One region of the Streptomyces sp. Pv4-95 genome, then DNA from elsewhere that is predicted to be linked to it. Evidence: riboswitches for the same ligand, from Rfam matches in the RefSeq annotation. Region 1 holds a riboswitch; the other holds the start of a gene.
The links. Region 1 has a riboswitch for cobalamin ahead of QOM21_RS32170 (CbtB-domain containing protein). Riboswitches for the same ligand answer to the same signal wherever they lie in the genome.

Region 1 (7,355 bases):
GACGTCGCACGATCTGGCCGAAGTGCTGGAAGGTCTTCGGCTCGCACACCGGAGCGCCGGATGAATGCGGTCGGCGCACCTCGGTTCGCCGCGGAGTGGCTCGCGCTGCGGGAGCGCGCCGACGCCGCCGCACGCGCGCCCGAACTGCTGCACCCGCTGCGCTCCCGGCTGAACGCGCAGCTGCCGCGCAGCTCACCGGCTCCGGCCGGGCGGCCCGCCCCGGAAGCCGCCCCGGCCCCTCACGAGCTGGTGATCCGTGACCTCGGCTGCGGCACGGGCTCCATGGGGCGCTGGCTCGCCGTCCGACTGCCGGGCCCGCAGCGCTGGATCCTGCACGACCACGATCCCGCGCTGCTCGCCCACGCCGGTGACCGGCTGCCGGCAACGGCCGCCAACGGCAGGCCCGTCACGGTGACCACCGAGTGCGGCGACCTCACCGGCCTCACCGCAGGCACCCTCGCCGGTACGTCCCTGCTCACCGCCTCCGCGCTGCTCGACCTGCTGACCCACGACGAGATGGACGCCCTCGCCGAGACCTGCGTCGCGGCCGGGTGTCCCGCCCTGCTGGCGCTTTCGGTCACCGGCCGGGTCGAACTCACCCCGTCGGAACCGCTCGACGCCGCGATCGCCGCGGCGTTCAACGACCACCAGCGCCGTGCCGACCGCGGGCGCCGGCTGCTCGGCCCGGACGCGGTCGCCGCGGCCACCGAGGCGTTCGAGCGACGCGGGGCCACGGTGCTGACGCAGTCCAGCCCGTGGCGCCTCAGCGGCCCGGAAGCGGCGCTGACGGCCAGTTGGCTGCGCGGCTGGGTCGGCGCGGCCGTCGCGCAGCGGCCGGATCTCGCGCTGCGCGGGATCGCCTACCTCCGGCGGCGCCTGGCGGCCTGCGCGGCGGGCGAGTTGAGCGTCACGGTGCACCACACCGATCTGCTGGCGCTACCTCGGCCGGTCACCGGGACCGGCTGATGAACCGGCCCCACTGGGCGTTGCTCAAGATCTTCGGAGGCATGGCGATCCTCGCCGTGCTGCTGTGGCATCTGGGATCCGGCGCCTTCGTGGCCGGCGTGCGCAGGGTCGACGCGGCCACCCTGTCGGCCGCCCTCGCGCTCGGCCTGCTGACGACGGTGGGCAGCGCCTGGCGCTGGTGCCTGGTCGCCCGAGGGCTCGGCCTGCGGCTGCCGCTCGGCCGTGCCGTCGCCGACTACTACCGCGCCCTGTTCCTGAACGCGGCGCTGCCCGGTGGCGTCCTGGGCGACGTCCACCGCGCGGTAGGGCACGGCCGCACGGAAGGCGACATCGGGCGAGGTGTCCGTGCGGTCGTCCTGGAGCGGGTCGCGGGCCAGGTCGCCCTGCTCGCCGTCGGAGGCGCGGTGCTGTTCGTGGCCCCGTCCCCGGCCGGGGCACGGCTCCGTGGACTCTTCACGGCGGCCGGCGCCGCGCCGGTGGCGGCGTCGGTGTGCGCGGCGGCGGGACTGACGGCCGTTCTGCTGCACCGGCGGCGCGGCGGCTCGCGCTCACGCCGCGGGCCGGCCGCCCTGCTGTCCGAAGCGCGCCGGGGACTCCTCGCACCCGGCGTCTGGCCCGGCGTCATGCTCTCGTCCCTGGTGGTCCTCGCCGGCTACCTCGCGATGTTCCTGCTCGCCGCCCGGGTCGCCGGAGCGACCGCGCCCCCGGCCGTACTGCTCCCGCTGGTGGTGCTCTCCCTGCTCGCCATGGCCGTGCCGCTCAACGTCGGTGGCTGGGGTCCGCGGGAAGGCGTCGCCGCCTGGTCCTTCGGGGCGGCCGGGCTAGGCGCGGCGCAGGGCCTCACCGCCGCCGTGGTCTACGGGGTGCTCGCCTTCGCGGCGAGCCTGCCGGGCGCCGTCGTGCTGCTCGTCCGAGGCGTGGCCGGGCTGCGCTCCGTCGTCCCGCAGGTCGAGCGCGAAGAGCGTGTCCGCGCCGAGTGTGGCGCGCCGCAGCGGCGGCCGTAGCGCGTCCCGCATCACCGGGGTGCCGGGAAACCGCAGGCCGGGGACGCCGTCGCCGAGCAGGACCGGGGCGATGGTGAGATACAGCCGGTGCAGTGAGCGCTCCCGCAGAAAGCGGGACACGGTGACGCCGCCGCCCTCGACCAGCACCCGCCCCAGGCCGCGCCGGGCGAGTGTCCCCAACAGGCGCTCCGGGGCGAACCCGTCCGGGTCGGGCAGGACCATGGTCTCCACACCGCGCGCGTCGACCTCCGGGCCGGTGCCCACATCGTCCGCGCCGTTCGCGTGCCGTCCCACCAGCCACAGGGTCGGCGCCGCTCCATCGGTGAACACCTGGTGCCCGCGCGGCACCCGCCCGCGCGGATCGAGTATCACGCGCACCGGGTTGTCCCCGGCGCATGCCCGTACGGTCAGCCGCGGATCGTCCGCGACCGCCGTACCCGCCCCGACGATCACCGCGTCCGCCAGCGCCCGCAGCCGGTGCAGATGGGTGCGGTCCTCCGCGCCGGTGACGTAGTCCGCGTCGCCGGTACGTGTCGCGATGAAGCCGTCCAGGCTCTGCCCGAGCTGCGCGAAGGACACCCGGGGGCCCGCCAGGCACAGTGGCAGATAGCGCTCCGCCAGCTCTGTCGCCTCGGCGGTGGCGGGTGCCGCCCACCGCAGTCCGCCCTGCCCGTCCGCGACCAGGCCGGCGGCCTCGGCCTCCCGCCCGGAGCGGACACGGCGAAGCCGGTCCCACGCCTCCGCCGCGTCGAGTTCCGTCGTCGAGTCGGTCACAGCGCGCCCTTTCTCGCTCTTGGGTTGCCGGCCGGCGGAGTGCCGCCGGTCGTCAGAATCCGCATGGTGCGCGGCCGTCACGGCGTTGCCGCTCGGTGGACCTCTTCCGGGGCCAGCAGCGCGGCGTACTCGCCGAACGCGTCGACCAGGCCGGCCAGCAGTTCCTGCCCCTTCGTGGCCGAGGCCAGCGACGGCCGGCCGATCACCCCGGATGGGGTGTACGGCGTCAGGCCGAGGGTGAGCAGATGCTTGCGGTCGTCGGCGACGTGGTCAGCGGCGGTGTATCCGGGCCGGACCAGTGCGGGGTGGGCGTGCAGCAGGAGGGAGGTCTCCGCCTCTCCCGCGTGCATATCGCTGTGCGAGCTGGTCACCACTCCGGCCCGGCGGCGCGCCGCGTCCCAGTCGGCCGACCCCGGGAAGAGCGCCATGCGGGTGCCGGTGCCCGCGGACTCCTGCACCACATTGCGCAGCACGTAGTTCCCGCCGTGGCCGTTGACGAGGACGAGGGTGCCGATCCCGGAGCGCCGGAGCGAGGCGGCGATGTCCGTCACGACGGTGTGCAGGGTGGCCGCGGAGATGCTGACCGTGCCGGGCCAGGCGGCGTGTTCCTGCGAGCAGGAGATCGTCAGCGGTGGCAGCAGGAGCACCGGATGGGTGGCGGCGATCTCCGCCGCGATGGTGCAGGCGATGACCGTGTCCGTCGTCAACGGCAGGTGCGCGCCGTGCTGTTCGAAGCTTCCGATGGGGAGCACCGCCAGCTTCGGCTGCTGCTGCCGTACCTCCTCCGCGGTGTCCGTCGGCAGGAGGCCGGGGGGCGAGGTCCGTTGTCCCGAAGCGGTCATGGTGGGGCGGGCCTTTCGTCGCTCGGTGCCGGTGTCGGCGCAGCAGTCGCAGCATAGGCCGCGAGCGCCGCGCCGGGCTGGGCGGTGCACTCCGCCCTTGTGCATGCCACACACCCCATCGACCATGCAGGTGGCGGGCCTTGTCATCTTGTGAGTGATTGCCGCCTCCCGTTCTCCCGCGCACGTACGATCGCGGAATGACGGAGCCCGGTGCCGATGTCGCGTTCGACGATGCCGCTCGCCAGTCCGGTGTCGTACGGCAACTCACGGAAAACGAACGGAGAGCAGCGGTCAACCGCCTCGCGGATGCGGTGCGACCCGCGACCGTGCAGCGGGTCGCCGAGGTGCGTATGCCGACGGCGTACGGCGAGTTCCTGGCGGTCGGCTACCTGGACCGCCGGGGCGGCGTGGAGCACGTGGCGCTGGTGCACGGCGACGTGGCCGGCCGGACGGTCCTCGCCCGGCTGCACTCGGAATGCCTGACGGGAGACGCCTTCGCGTCCACGCACTGCGAGTGCGGCGAACAGCTGTCCGAGGCCCTTCGGGCGATCGTGGCCGAAGGGCGGGGCGTCCTGGTCTATCTGCGCGGCCATGAGGGGCGCGGAATCGGGCTGGTCGCCAAGCTGCGGGCGATGGGACTGCAGGAGGACGGTCTGGACACCGTCGAGGCGAATATCGCCCTGGGCCTGCCGGTCGATGCCCGCGACTACGGATCAGGCGCCGCCATGTTGCACGATCTCGGTGTCCGGTCCGTGCGCCTGCTGTCGAACAATCCACGCAAACGCGAGGCGTTGGTGCGGCACGGTGTCACGGTCGAGGCGCAGGTCCCGCTGCTGACGCCGCCCGGCGCCGAGAACCTCCGCTATCTGCGCACCAAACGCGAGCGGCTCGACCACGACCTGCCGCATCTCGACCACCTTCCCGGCCAGTCCTGAGGCTCAGGTGGCCCGCCGGGTTCGTCGCCCGAGTACGTGGAAGGGGCCCGCGACAGCCGTCGCGGGCCCCTTCCACGTGGTGCGGCACTGCCGTCAGGGTGTGACCGGCACACTCCGCGCGGCAGCAGCCTCCTTCGTCGGGACGACGCGCTCCGCGAGGTGGCCGAAGATCAGCCCGAAGGCGGTCCACAGCACCAGTTGGATGGCGATCGCCGACAGCCGGAACTGCCAGAGCAGCGTGCCGGAGAAACCGTGCGGCACCTCGTTCATGGACGGCAGGAAGGCGTACGCGATGCCGATGGCCACGACGAAGGCCGCGCCGCCCGCCACCGTGGCGTACCAGTTGCCCAGCTTGGGAGCGAGCCGCCGCCCGAGAATCGTCGCGGCGACGGCGAGCAGGATGCCCAGCAGCATCATCAGGAAGTACAGAGCCGTGCGCTTGCCGATGGTGTCGGGGTCGCCGACCGCCGGCGGATTGGCCGGGTACTTCAGGAACGGTACGAGGTAGACGGCCACCAGGGCGGCCGCGGACAGCAGGACGGCGGTGGCCCGGGCCCCGAAGCGGCCGATCCGGCCCAGGGCGAAGCAGAAGGCCAGCGCGGCGATCCCGCCCAGGGCCACGCCGTAGACCAGTACGCCGGTCGCCAGCCCCGCCGTGGACTGCACACCGCGGCTGACGACCTCCACCTCGTGCTCGTGGCCGTGGCTGTGTGTCTGCGCTTCCTCGAAGGCGATGGCGGCGTCCACCCTCGGTTCGCCCAGGAAGTAGGCGACGACGAGGGCGACGACACCGGCTGCCAGACCCGCGAGCATGCCGCGCACCAGGAGATTTCTGATGGTGACGGAGTTCATTTCCTCGGGTCCGATCAGTGGCAGGGGAAGCCGAGCAGGTGGCGGCCGTCGTGGACCCACTCGTGGACGTCCGTACCGGACAGCAGTGAGGTGGCGCCCTGCTCCGCGCCGATGAAGTACAGCAGGACGAGCATCAGGACGCCGAAGAACAGCGCCCACGGGGCGATCGCCTTGAGGGGGAGTGTTGCCGGGGTGACGGCGCCGGTCGTCGGCGGTGCGATGGTCTGAGCCATGGCGGAACCTCCTGGTAGGGGAACTCGCGTCCCGTGTAGCGGAGTGCGCAATGACATGGCGGGTCTGGCTCGCCCGGTCCCGGCCCCCGCGGGGGCCGAGTCGAAACCGGACATACAGTGGCGCGACCGCGCCGGGATCCCACCGGCTTCCGTCATGTCATCGTCAATATCCTCGGGAAGGTACCGCGAACCGGCGGGCGGGCCAAGGCCGAGCAGGGGGCGGAGAGGGGCAGTGCGGGGCGCGCGGTGTCGACAACTCGCCTTACCGGACGCTCTGTTGTTGCCGCGGCACATCGAAAGAGGGGTTCATGACAACTCGGGTGACGTTGCTCTCACCGGCTGCCGGGGACGCGCAGCGCGAGGTGCGGTTCGACGACGACGCGCCGCTGAGCGAGGCGGGGCTGCGCCGGGCCCGGGCCGCCGCGGGCGGCTTCCCGGCAGCCGACCGGACCCTGGTCTCCCCGTCCGTACGCTGCCGTCGCACGGCCGCTGAGCTGGGGCTCTCCGCGGCGACCGCGTCCGAGCTGGCCGGCTGTGGGATGGGCGCCTGGCGCGGCCGGACGCTGGCGGAGGTGGCCGAGGCGGATCCCGCGGCGGTGTCCGCCTGGCTGTCCGACCCCGGCTTCGCGGGGCACGGCGGGGAGTCGCTGCGGGAGCTGTGCGACCGGGTCGGAGGCTGGCTGGACGGCGTGGCCGACGTCTCCGGGCGGGTGCTGGCGGTGGTGGAGCCGGACGTGGTGCGGGCCGCGGCGGTGTGTGCCCTGCGGGTGCCGCTGGACGCCTTCTGGCGGATGGATGTGCCGCCGCTGACCGCGACCGAGTTGAGCGGTCGGGGCGGCCGCTGGAATCTGGCGCTGGGGCGGACGCCGGGGCGCCCGTAAGGGGTTTTCGGTGCGCCGGGCCCGTCGCGAGAAAATTGAAGGGCTGCACATCTACCCATAAAGGGGACATAAGTGCAGAATAAAGAGTGCGTGGCAGATGCCTCGCGGTACGGCCAAGGCTTGTGAACCAAGGAGGCGAGTCGCATGGCCGACGTCTCACACAGCAGGGGCGACCTCGCAGGTCACCCCGACGCTACCGAGATGCAAGCCCGATACGACCGGGTTCTCGGCGGGCGTGACGTGGTACTCGTGGACGGACCGGTGTTCCTCGTCGGCCTGTACTGCGCGGCTTCGCCATGGATCGTCCACTACACGGCCTCGCAGTCCGCGCTCGTGACGCACAACCTCATCGTCGGCATCGCGATCGCCCTGCTGGCCATCGGGTTCACCGTGACGCCGGACCGGATGTACGGCCTGAGCGGTGCGATGTGCGCGATCGGCGCGTGGATGATCGTGGCGCCGTGGATCGTCGGCACCAACCCGGATGCCGGCGTCATCTGGAACAACGTCGTCATCGGTGGCCTCACGTTCCTGCTGGGGGCGATGTGCGTCGCCGTGGCGTCGAGAAGCCGCCGCCTGACGTGAAGCCCGCTCCCGATAGGGGCTGGTGACAACCCGTCGACCCGCCTGCCGCCCGACGGACGGCCGGCGGGCCGGTGTGTGTCCGTCCGCCGCCGGATTGCGGTCATCCCGGCGGCGGTAAGTCCTCGCGAGGCCGTTCGCCGGCGCGGCCGGGGTACGGCGCGAAGGGGCGGCCGAAGTATCCGGCCAGCATCAGCCCGCCCGCGATGAGCAGGCCGTCACCGAAGGCGATGCCGACGGCGAGAAGGCCGGCCGCGGCGAGCAGAGCCGGCCGTGCGGCGCCGCG
Region 2 (7,355 bases), 870 kb from region 1:
GCACACCTGGCGGTGGCCGAGATCCCCTCCCCGGACGACGGTATGGACGTCCTGAGCGGCTTGGCAGCCGCGATCGCCGCCGCGGGTGCGGGAGCCTCGTTCGCCATGCTCACCCTGATCATGCGAAGTCTCCTGCGCAGAGCGACGGCGCTCCGGACGGAGATGGCCGGAGTCATCTGATGGCGATCGTCGTCGACCTCGACCGCCTGCTCACCGAACGCAACCTGTCGGTCGGCGAGTTCGCCGCCACCGTCGGCATCACCCCCGCCAACCTCGCCGTGCTCAAGAACGGACGGGCGAAGGCGGTGCGGTTCACCACCCTCGAAGCCATCTGCGACGCCCTTGACTGCCAACCCGGCGACGTCCTGCGCTGGGTGCCCCACGACGCCGAAGGGAGCTAGGCAGTTGAGAGGGACTGAGCAGTTGAACCACAGGAAGACTTCACCAAGCCGGCATCACCTCCGGCGCGTGCCCCTGTCGCGGAGACAGTGGCCCACACCCGTCACGGCGCCGCCCGCTCAGCGGTGGACGAAGTCCGGCGGTCGCTTGTCGACGAAGGCGCTCATGCCCTCCTTCTGATCCGCGGTCGCGAACACGGCGTGGAACAGGCGCCGTTCGAAGCGAACGCCCTCGGTAACCACCCCGCCACGAACTGCACAGGAGCACTTCGCCGTCGCGTACTCCAGTTTCGGCCAGTGGGCAGGTGCTCGCCCAGAGGCGCGCCGCGGTTGCGCGCGCTCAGCCGTCCTGTGCGGCAACGGGGTAGGCACGAATGCGCTGCTGTTCTCCTCCAGTCTCGTCCAGCGCGAGCCGGCGGCCCGGTGGTGGTACCGCCCGCTGCGGACAGTCGGTGCGTTCGCCACCACCGATGCCACCACCGCGCTCGCAGGTCAGCCGCCCATCGACCGTGTGCACAACGCTGCCGGGTCAATACACCTAGGGTCGGAACATGCGCATCGTCTCCCTGCTGCCCGCGGCCACCGACATCGTGGCCGAACTCGGTCTGACCGCCGACCTGGTGGGCCGCACCCACGAATGTGACTGGCCGCCGGAAGCCGTCACCGGGATGCCCGTCGTCACGGCTGCCGAGTTCTCCGCGGACACCCTGAGCAGCAGGGAGATCTCCGACGCCGTGGGCGGCGCATCCCACACGGGCTCCTCGCTCTACACCCTCGACACCCGGGCTCTCGCCGCCCTCGCTCCGGACGTGGTTCTCACCCAGGACCTGTGCGACGTGTGCGCGGTGTCCTACAGCAGCGTCTCCCGAGCGGTGCGGGTCCTGGACGCCGACACCAAGGTGCTCAGCCTGGAGCCGCGGACCCTGGGCGATGTACTGGACTGCCTGGTCACGGTAGGCGCTCAGCTTGGCGTACGTGAACGCGCGGAGCAGCGGCGGGAGGAGCTGCGTACCCGCCTGGCAGAGGTGGAGCAGCTGACCGCCGGGCGAACGCGACCGCGCGTGGTGGCCATCGAGTGGCTCGATCCGCTCTGGCCGGCGGGGCACTGGGTGCCGGAGCAGATCACCTGCGCAGGCGGCACGCCACTGCTCGCGGTGCCGGGCGAGCACACCGAGCCGATGGAGTGGAGTGCGGTACGCGCCGCCCGCCCCGACGTGATCCTCGTTCTGCCCTGCGGCTTCAGCCCTGACCGCACGCTGCGGGAACGCCGTTTGCTCACCGAACTGCCGGGCTGGGACGAACTGCCCGCCGTGCGCAACGAGGCCGTCTGGGTCCTGGACGGGCCCGCCTACTTCAACCGGCCGGGCCCGAGGGTGGTCCGGGGTGCGGAGGTCCTGGCCCACGTCCTGCACTCCGTCGATGCGGGCGACCCCGTGGTGCCGGGCGAGGCGACCCGCCTGTCCGCAGTGGAGGAGTGACCATAGGGCTGGACAATGGCACCACGGCTTGCGAGGCAACAGCCTCCCAATGCGGCCATAGCGCGCCTCACCGGGCCGCTCCCTCACGGAGCACCGAGCCGGGCGCCTGCCGGCTCCACCCGACCCGGCACCGAACCCACCCAGGCCGCTACGATCCGGCCCGGGCAACCCAGCCCGAACCGAGGAGGGCCCGGTGCCGCAGGAGCCGATGACCGCAACGCTCGGCCGCAGCGAGTTGGTAGGGCCGTTCTTCTCCGTACGGACCGATGCCGGAACACCGCGCGACCAGGGCTTTGTCCCCCTGGCCGAGCTGTACCAAGAGAATGCCTCACCGGCACTGAGCCACCGCCTGGAGACGGTCGCCACCCGGCTCCGCACAGCGGAACGGCGGGTCGCCGCATCCCTCGTTTACCAGGGCCTGGCCGGGCGGCTGTGGTCCATCGCCCTTGCACCCGCGGTACTGACCGGACGGCTACCCGATCTCGACAGCGACGCCTTGTGGTGGCATCCGGACCGGAGCACCCCTGACGAACTCTGGCTGCCCGCCCCGTGCCCCCTGCCCTCGACCTCCGAGAAGGATCTGTCGGGCCAACTACTGGCAGCGGTCCTGCACGGTCACCTGGTGCCGCTGCTCCAGGCCGTCAGCACTGTGGCCACGATCTCCCCCCGGGTGCTGTGGGGCAACGCCGCTTCGGCACTGGTCGGCACCCTCCGTGTCCTGCACGACTGGTGCCACAGAACAGGCCGCCCGGAAGCGGCGGAACGAGCGGTGGCGCTGACCACGACCCTGCTCGACGCCCCGCCTCTGCGCGACACCGGAACCCTGGATCCCGCCGTCCCTGAATTCTCACGACGCAGTTGCTGCCTGTACTACCGCGTTCCAGGCGGAGGGCTCTGCGGAGACTGCGTGCTGAGGCGAACCGGGCGATAGGGCGTCAGCCCCTTCGGGCCGGGCCCATTCGCGATCCGGCCGAGATCGCGGCGTCATACGACGAGTACGGAGGTGATGCCGGGAAGCGCGTACCGGTGAGGTGCTGGCGGCCCGGTGTCGTCGCGCGATGTGTCCTCCTCGCGCAAGGAGGGCCGGTGTCGGGCACGGCGGTCGTTCCGCTCGCTGTGGAACTCTCGGACTCCTTGAGTGGTCTACCGGCCTTGCTGTGGTCAGACCTCCGGATCGGTGCGGCAGGGGACCACGATCAGGCAACCACTGTCTACGGTCGAGTCCGACGCCTTGCCAGGCCGCTGAGGCCCGCGGCGCGCGGTGGCCCCCCCCCCGCTGGTGCGTGGGCCGTGTGCCGCCTTGTCTACCCTGGACCAGCAGCTGGTTCGCCCCGTCCGCCAGACGGGGTGTCGTAAGAGGGAACCCGGTGGGAGTCCGGGACTGCCTCGCAGCGGTGAGTGGGAACGACCGCCGTCATCCAGCACTGGGTCGTGTGACCTGGGAAGCGACGGTCAGTAGGTGCCCCGTCCTTCGGGATGTGCCCACGAGTCCGAAGACCTGCCACTGCTCGTGCGGGGTGTGATCACCGCGCACGCATCCACGGCGACCCGGTACCGGGACCGATGACCGAGTGGCGCGTTCCACCTCTCCCTGCGCATGACGGGGACGGGCCGGCCCGCATCCCGTTCGCGGCCCTGATCCGGTCCTCACGACGACTCGCGAAGGAGAGTTTCGTGCCCGACGAACCGAGCATGCCCACCGTCCCCTCCCCTCGAACGCCTCGCCCCAGCGGCCCCTGTGTCCTGCTCAAGCATGGTGAGATCTTCCTCAAGGGCCGCAACCGGCACCTGTTCACCGAGCGGTTGCACGACAACCTCCGCCACGCTCTGCGGGGCATAGGCGGCTCCACGTGGATCAAGTCCGGCCAGAACGTGACCGTGCTCGGCGGCGAGGTTTCGCAGGATGTCCTGGTGGAGCGCGCCCGCCGGGTGATCGGGTTCAACTCGGTGGAGCCCGCCCTGCGGGTCCCCGGCACCGTTGCGGACATCACGCAGGTGGCTGTGGACGCGCTCGCCGACGCCCGTGCCGAGCAGCCCGGGATCAGTTTCGCCGTGCGGGTCAAGCGTCGGTACAAGGGCTTCGAGATGACCTCGTCGCAGTTCGAGCGCTTTCTCGGCGCACGCGTCCAGGAAGCTCTGGGACCGGTGCCGGTGAACCTCTCCAACCCGGATGTACGACTCTCGGTCGAGATCGACCACAAGGAGAGCTATGTCTCATGGAACCGCTACCAGGGGGCGGGCGGGCTCCCCGTCGGCTCCGGCGGGCGTGCCCTGGTGCTGCTCTCCGGCGGCTACGACTCGCCGGTGGCGGCCCATCGGGCGATGCGTCGCGGGCTGCGCTGCGACTTCGTCCACTTCACCGGCGCCCCGTACACGAACGCCGCTTCCGTCTACAAGGCTTACGCCCTCGCGCGTGAACTCAACCGCTACCAGCCCGGCGGACGGCTGCATGTCATCGCGCTCGGCAACGCCCAGAAGCAACTGGCCATCGCGGGGGCCGGCAAGCTTCAGGTCGTCGCACAGCGACGGCTGATGGTCCGCGCGGCTTCCGCGCTGGCGAGCCGGACCCGAGCGGAAGCCCTGGTGACGGGTGACAGCCTGGGGCAGGTGGCCAGCCAGACCCTCGCGAACATGGCCGCCGTGGACGAGGCCGCCACCCTGCCGGTGCTTCGCCCGCTGGTCGGCTGGGAGAAGCAGGAGATCATCGACGAAGCCCGGGCCATCGGCACGGCGGAGATCTCCGTACTGCCTGACGAGGACTGCTGCAAACTCCTCGCACCACCCCGAGTCTCCCTCCGGGCCGGATTGACCGACCTGCGCTCGGTGGAGAAGCGCCTCGATCTTGACGACGTGGTGGACGGCCTGCTGCGCGACGTCCAGGTCATGTATCCGGGTGAGATCGAAGGGGAAGACCGGGCGGACGCGGACAGCGAGTTCGCGCATGGCGGTACGGGCACGGCCGTGTGCGCGACGGCACCGTCCGCGGCGGTGTCCTCATGACCGGCGAGGACCTGCGGCGGATCCTGGTGATCGGGATCGGCGCGGGAGATCCGGAGCATGTGACGCTGGCCGCCGTGCGGGCCATGCGGGACTGCGAGGTGTTCCTCCTCCTGGACAAGGGCACGCGGACGTCCGAACTGACACGACTACGCCGCAACCTGGTGGCCGAGCACGCCGGCCCCGGCCACCGGGTGGTCGAAGCCGAGGACCCGCGGCGTGACCGCTCCCCCGCGGACACCGCGGGCTACCGGTCCCAGGTCGTCGACTGGCGCCACCACCGGGCCGCCCTGTACGAGCGGCTCATCCAGGACGAACTGGCGCCGAGCCGGACCGGCGCCTTCCTCGTGTGGGGCGACCCCGCGCTCTACGACAGCACGATCGACGCGCTGGATGAGGTGGCTGCCCGCGGCCAGGTGTCGTTCACATACAACGTGATTCCCGGGGTGAGCAGCATCTCGGTGCTGGCCGCCCGCCACCGTACGACGCTGACCCGACTCGGCAGGCCGCTCCGAATCGCCCCCGGCCGACACGTCGCCGGGTCAGGACTCGTCGCGGGCGAGGACGTCGCCGTCATGCTCGACGTCGGTGCGGCGCTCACCGCGCACCGGGCGGAGGGCTGGTGGATGTACTGGGGCGCCTACGTCGGCACACCCGAAGAGCTGCTCGTCTCCGGCCCACTGAACGAAGTCGCCGACCAGGTAGTGGAGTTGCGTGCCGCAGCACGCAAGCGTCATGGCTGGATCATGGATGCCTGCCTGCTGCGCACCGACGGTCCCGATCAGCAGGCAGAGGCCACGCCTCCATCGGGTTCCGGCCAGAACTCCGCCGGGCTTCTCCCGCCGCTGTAGCACCCCGGTGGCCGAAGCGCGCTGCCGCATGAGCGCGTTGTGGTCAAGCTGCTCCCACGTTTCACACCGGGCGAGGCTGCGGTCATACAACGACGCCAGCGGGGTCGAGCGGACCCCACGATGGGGAGCGTCGCAGTCGGGACACGGGCCGCCCAGGCGCCTGGGCGGCCCGTGTCCCGGAGGTACCGGCCACTGCCGATGCCCTGCGCCACGCCCATCGCCTCGTCTACGCGGAAGGCATCGCCCCTGGAAGACCCCCGGGCGGCTACTCCGATCGGCCTGGGCTGCCGCATCTGCGAGCGCCGCGACTGCGCCCAGCAGGCCCGTCCCACCGGCCGGTGGCCGACTCGCCTTCGACCCGTTCGGCGCACTCACGTCCCCTATCCGGTGGAGCCGTCGGGCAGCGACAGGTGAGCGGCGCCTTGAGCCTCTCCGCAGTGTTCGCAGTGCGCGGCGGGCTTCGAGGGCCCCCGCACCCGCGAGGGCATCAGCGTCGAGATGGGGCGATGTTGCCGTGCTCATCAGGTCTCATGGGCCTACAGCCCATTGTGTTGCGCGCCCCCAAAGGCCAACTCCCAATCCCGTTGGGACTGCAAGGCAGGCTCGGCCCCCGCAGCAGCACGCGATATCGGTCGGCGGCCGGGTACGCTGCCCGCTCGCCGAGAACCGCTCCGAAGGGGAGCGACGAGGGGGAGCGATCATGCGCAGAGCTGCGGGAATCAGGCGTAGGGGCATAGTGACCGCTGCCGTGCTGGCCACTGTGCTCACGGCTGCGGGATGCGGCGCGGACTCCAAGCCGACCGACTCCCGGGCCACAGGCTCCACCGACGCGGCAGACAACGGCGGCAAGGATGCCCCGCCGAAGACCAGCTCCCTCACTTGGAAGTTCGAGCACATCGCGGACTTCAGCGGAGAACTCACGGATGTCGCCGTCCTGGCCAAGGACGACATCTGGGCGGTCGGGACCGAGAACAACGGCAAGTCCAACGCCCACTTGCTGCACTATGACGGTTCGCGGTGGAAGCGTGAGCCTCTCCCCGATCCTCTCGCCGCCACCGACTACCCGCCGAAACTGGAAGAAGTCGGAGAGAAAGCCCTGTGGGTGCGGCCGCAGACCCACCAAGACGGCGACGGCGTGAACCCCTGGGCGATGTGGGACGGCACTCGCTGGTCCGCGGTGCCGAACCCTCCGCCGGGCAACGTCGGCGACCTCGATGCCGCGAGCCCGGACGACATCTGGGCCCTCGGCGGCGAGCAGACCGCCGTGCACTGGGACGGCACCCGCTGGACCACGACGCGTCTGCCGTACGGCGCCTCCGACCTGGCCGTGGTGGGGCCGGACGATGTCTGGGCGGTCGGCAGCCGCTCGACCGGTCCGGGCACCGAACTGGGCTACGGCGAGCGGTACAACCAGCCGGCCTCGATGCACTGGGACGGCACGTCATGGAAGTCCGTGGCGACTCCACAGGCCCGCTTCGAGAAGCCGATCCCGCCGGAGCCCAGCGCCGGTCTCAGCCAGGTCTTCGCTCTCGAAAGCGGTGAGGTGCGCGCATACGGCGGCAACACCTTCAACCATGGCGAGGTCGAGAACGAACCGGCGGACGAGTACATCCGGCTGCGCTGGGACGGCT

Region 2: it holds a riboswitch for cobalamin, as region 1 does, so the genes downstream of both, thiI (tRNA uracil 4-sulfurtransferase ThiI) here and QOM21_RS32170 (CbtB-domain containing protein) in region 1, are expected to answer to the same signal.

The regions. Positions count from the first base shown of each region.
Region 1 is NZ_CP127172.1:7,329,979-7,337,333, forward strand. Features, by position in the region: gene QOM21_RS32135 (glycosyltransferase family 4 protein) at 1-64, shown strand, start outside; gene QOM21_RS32140 (SAM-dependent methyltransferase) at 61-966, shown strand; gene QOM21_RS32145 (lysylphosphatidylglycerol synthase transmembrane domain-containing protein) at 966-1,970, shown strand; partial or broken gene QOM21_RS32150 (dihydrofolate reductase family protein) at 2,073-2,825, opposite strand; gene QOM21_RS32155 (creatininase family protein) at 2,822-3,586, opposite strand; gene ribA (GTP cyclohydrolase II) at 3,784-4,521, shown strand; gene QOM21_RS32165 (CbtA family protein) at 4,615-5,373, opposite strand; gene QOM21_RS32170 (CbtB-domain containing protein) at 5,388-5,606, opposite strand; cobalamin riboswitch at 5,646-5,796, opposite strand; gene QOM21_RS32175 (histidine phosphatase family protein) at 5,915-6,487, shown strand; gene QOM21_RS32180 (SPW repeat protein) at 6,632-7,072, shown strand; gene QOM21_RS32185 (hypothetical protein) at 7,173-7,355, opposite strand, start outside.
Region 2 is NZ_CP127172.1:8,196,880-8,204,234, reverse strand. Features, by position in the region: gene QOM21_RS36095 (DUF2975 domain-containing protein) at 1-180, shown strand, start outside; gene QOM21_RS36090 (helix-turn-helix domain-containing protein) at 180-401, shown strand; partial or broken gene QOM21_RS36085 (enoyl-CoA hydratase) at 519-638, opposite strand; gene QOM21_RS36080 (cobalamin-binding protein) at 950-1,876, shown strand; gene QOM21_RS36075 ((2Fe-2S)-binding protein) at 2,085-2,807, shown strand; cobalamin riboswitch at 3,182-3,397, shown strand; gene thiI (tRNA uracil 4-sulfurtransferase ThiI) at 3,569-4,876, shown strand; gene cobF (precorrin-6A synthase (deacetylating)) at 4,873-5,724, shown strand; gene QOM21_RS36060 (short-chain fatty acyl-CoA regulator family protein) at 5,845-6,138, shown strand; gene QOM21_RS36055 (hypothetical protein) at 6,461-7,355, shown strand, end outside.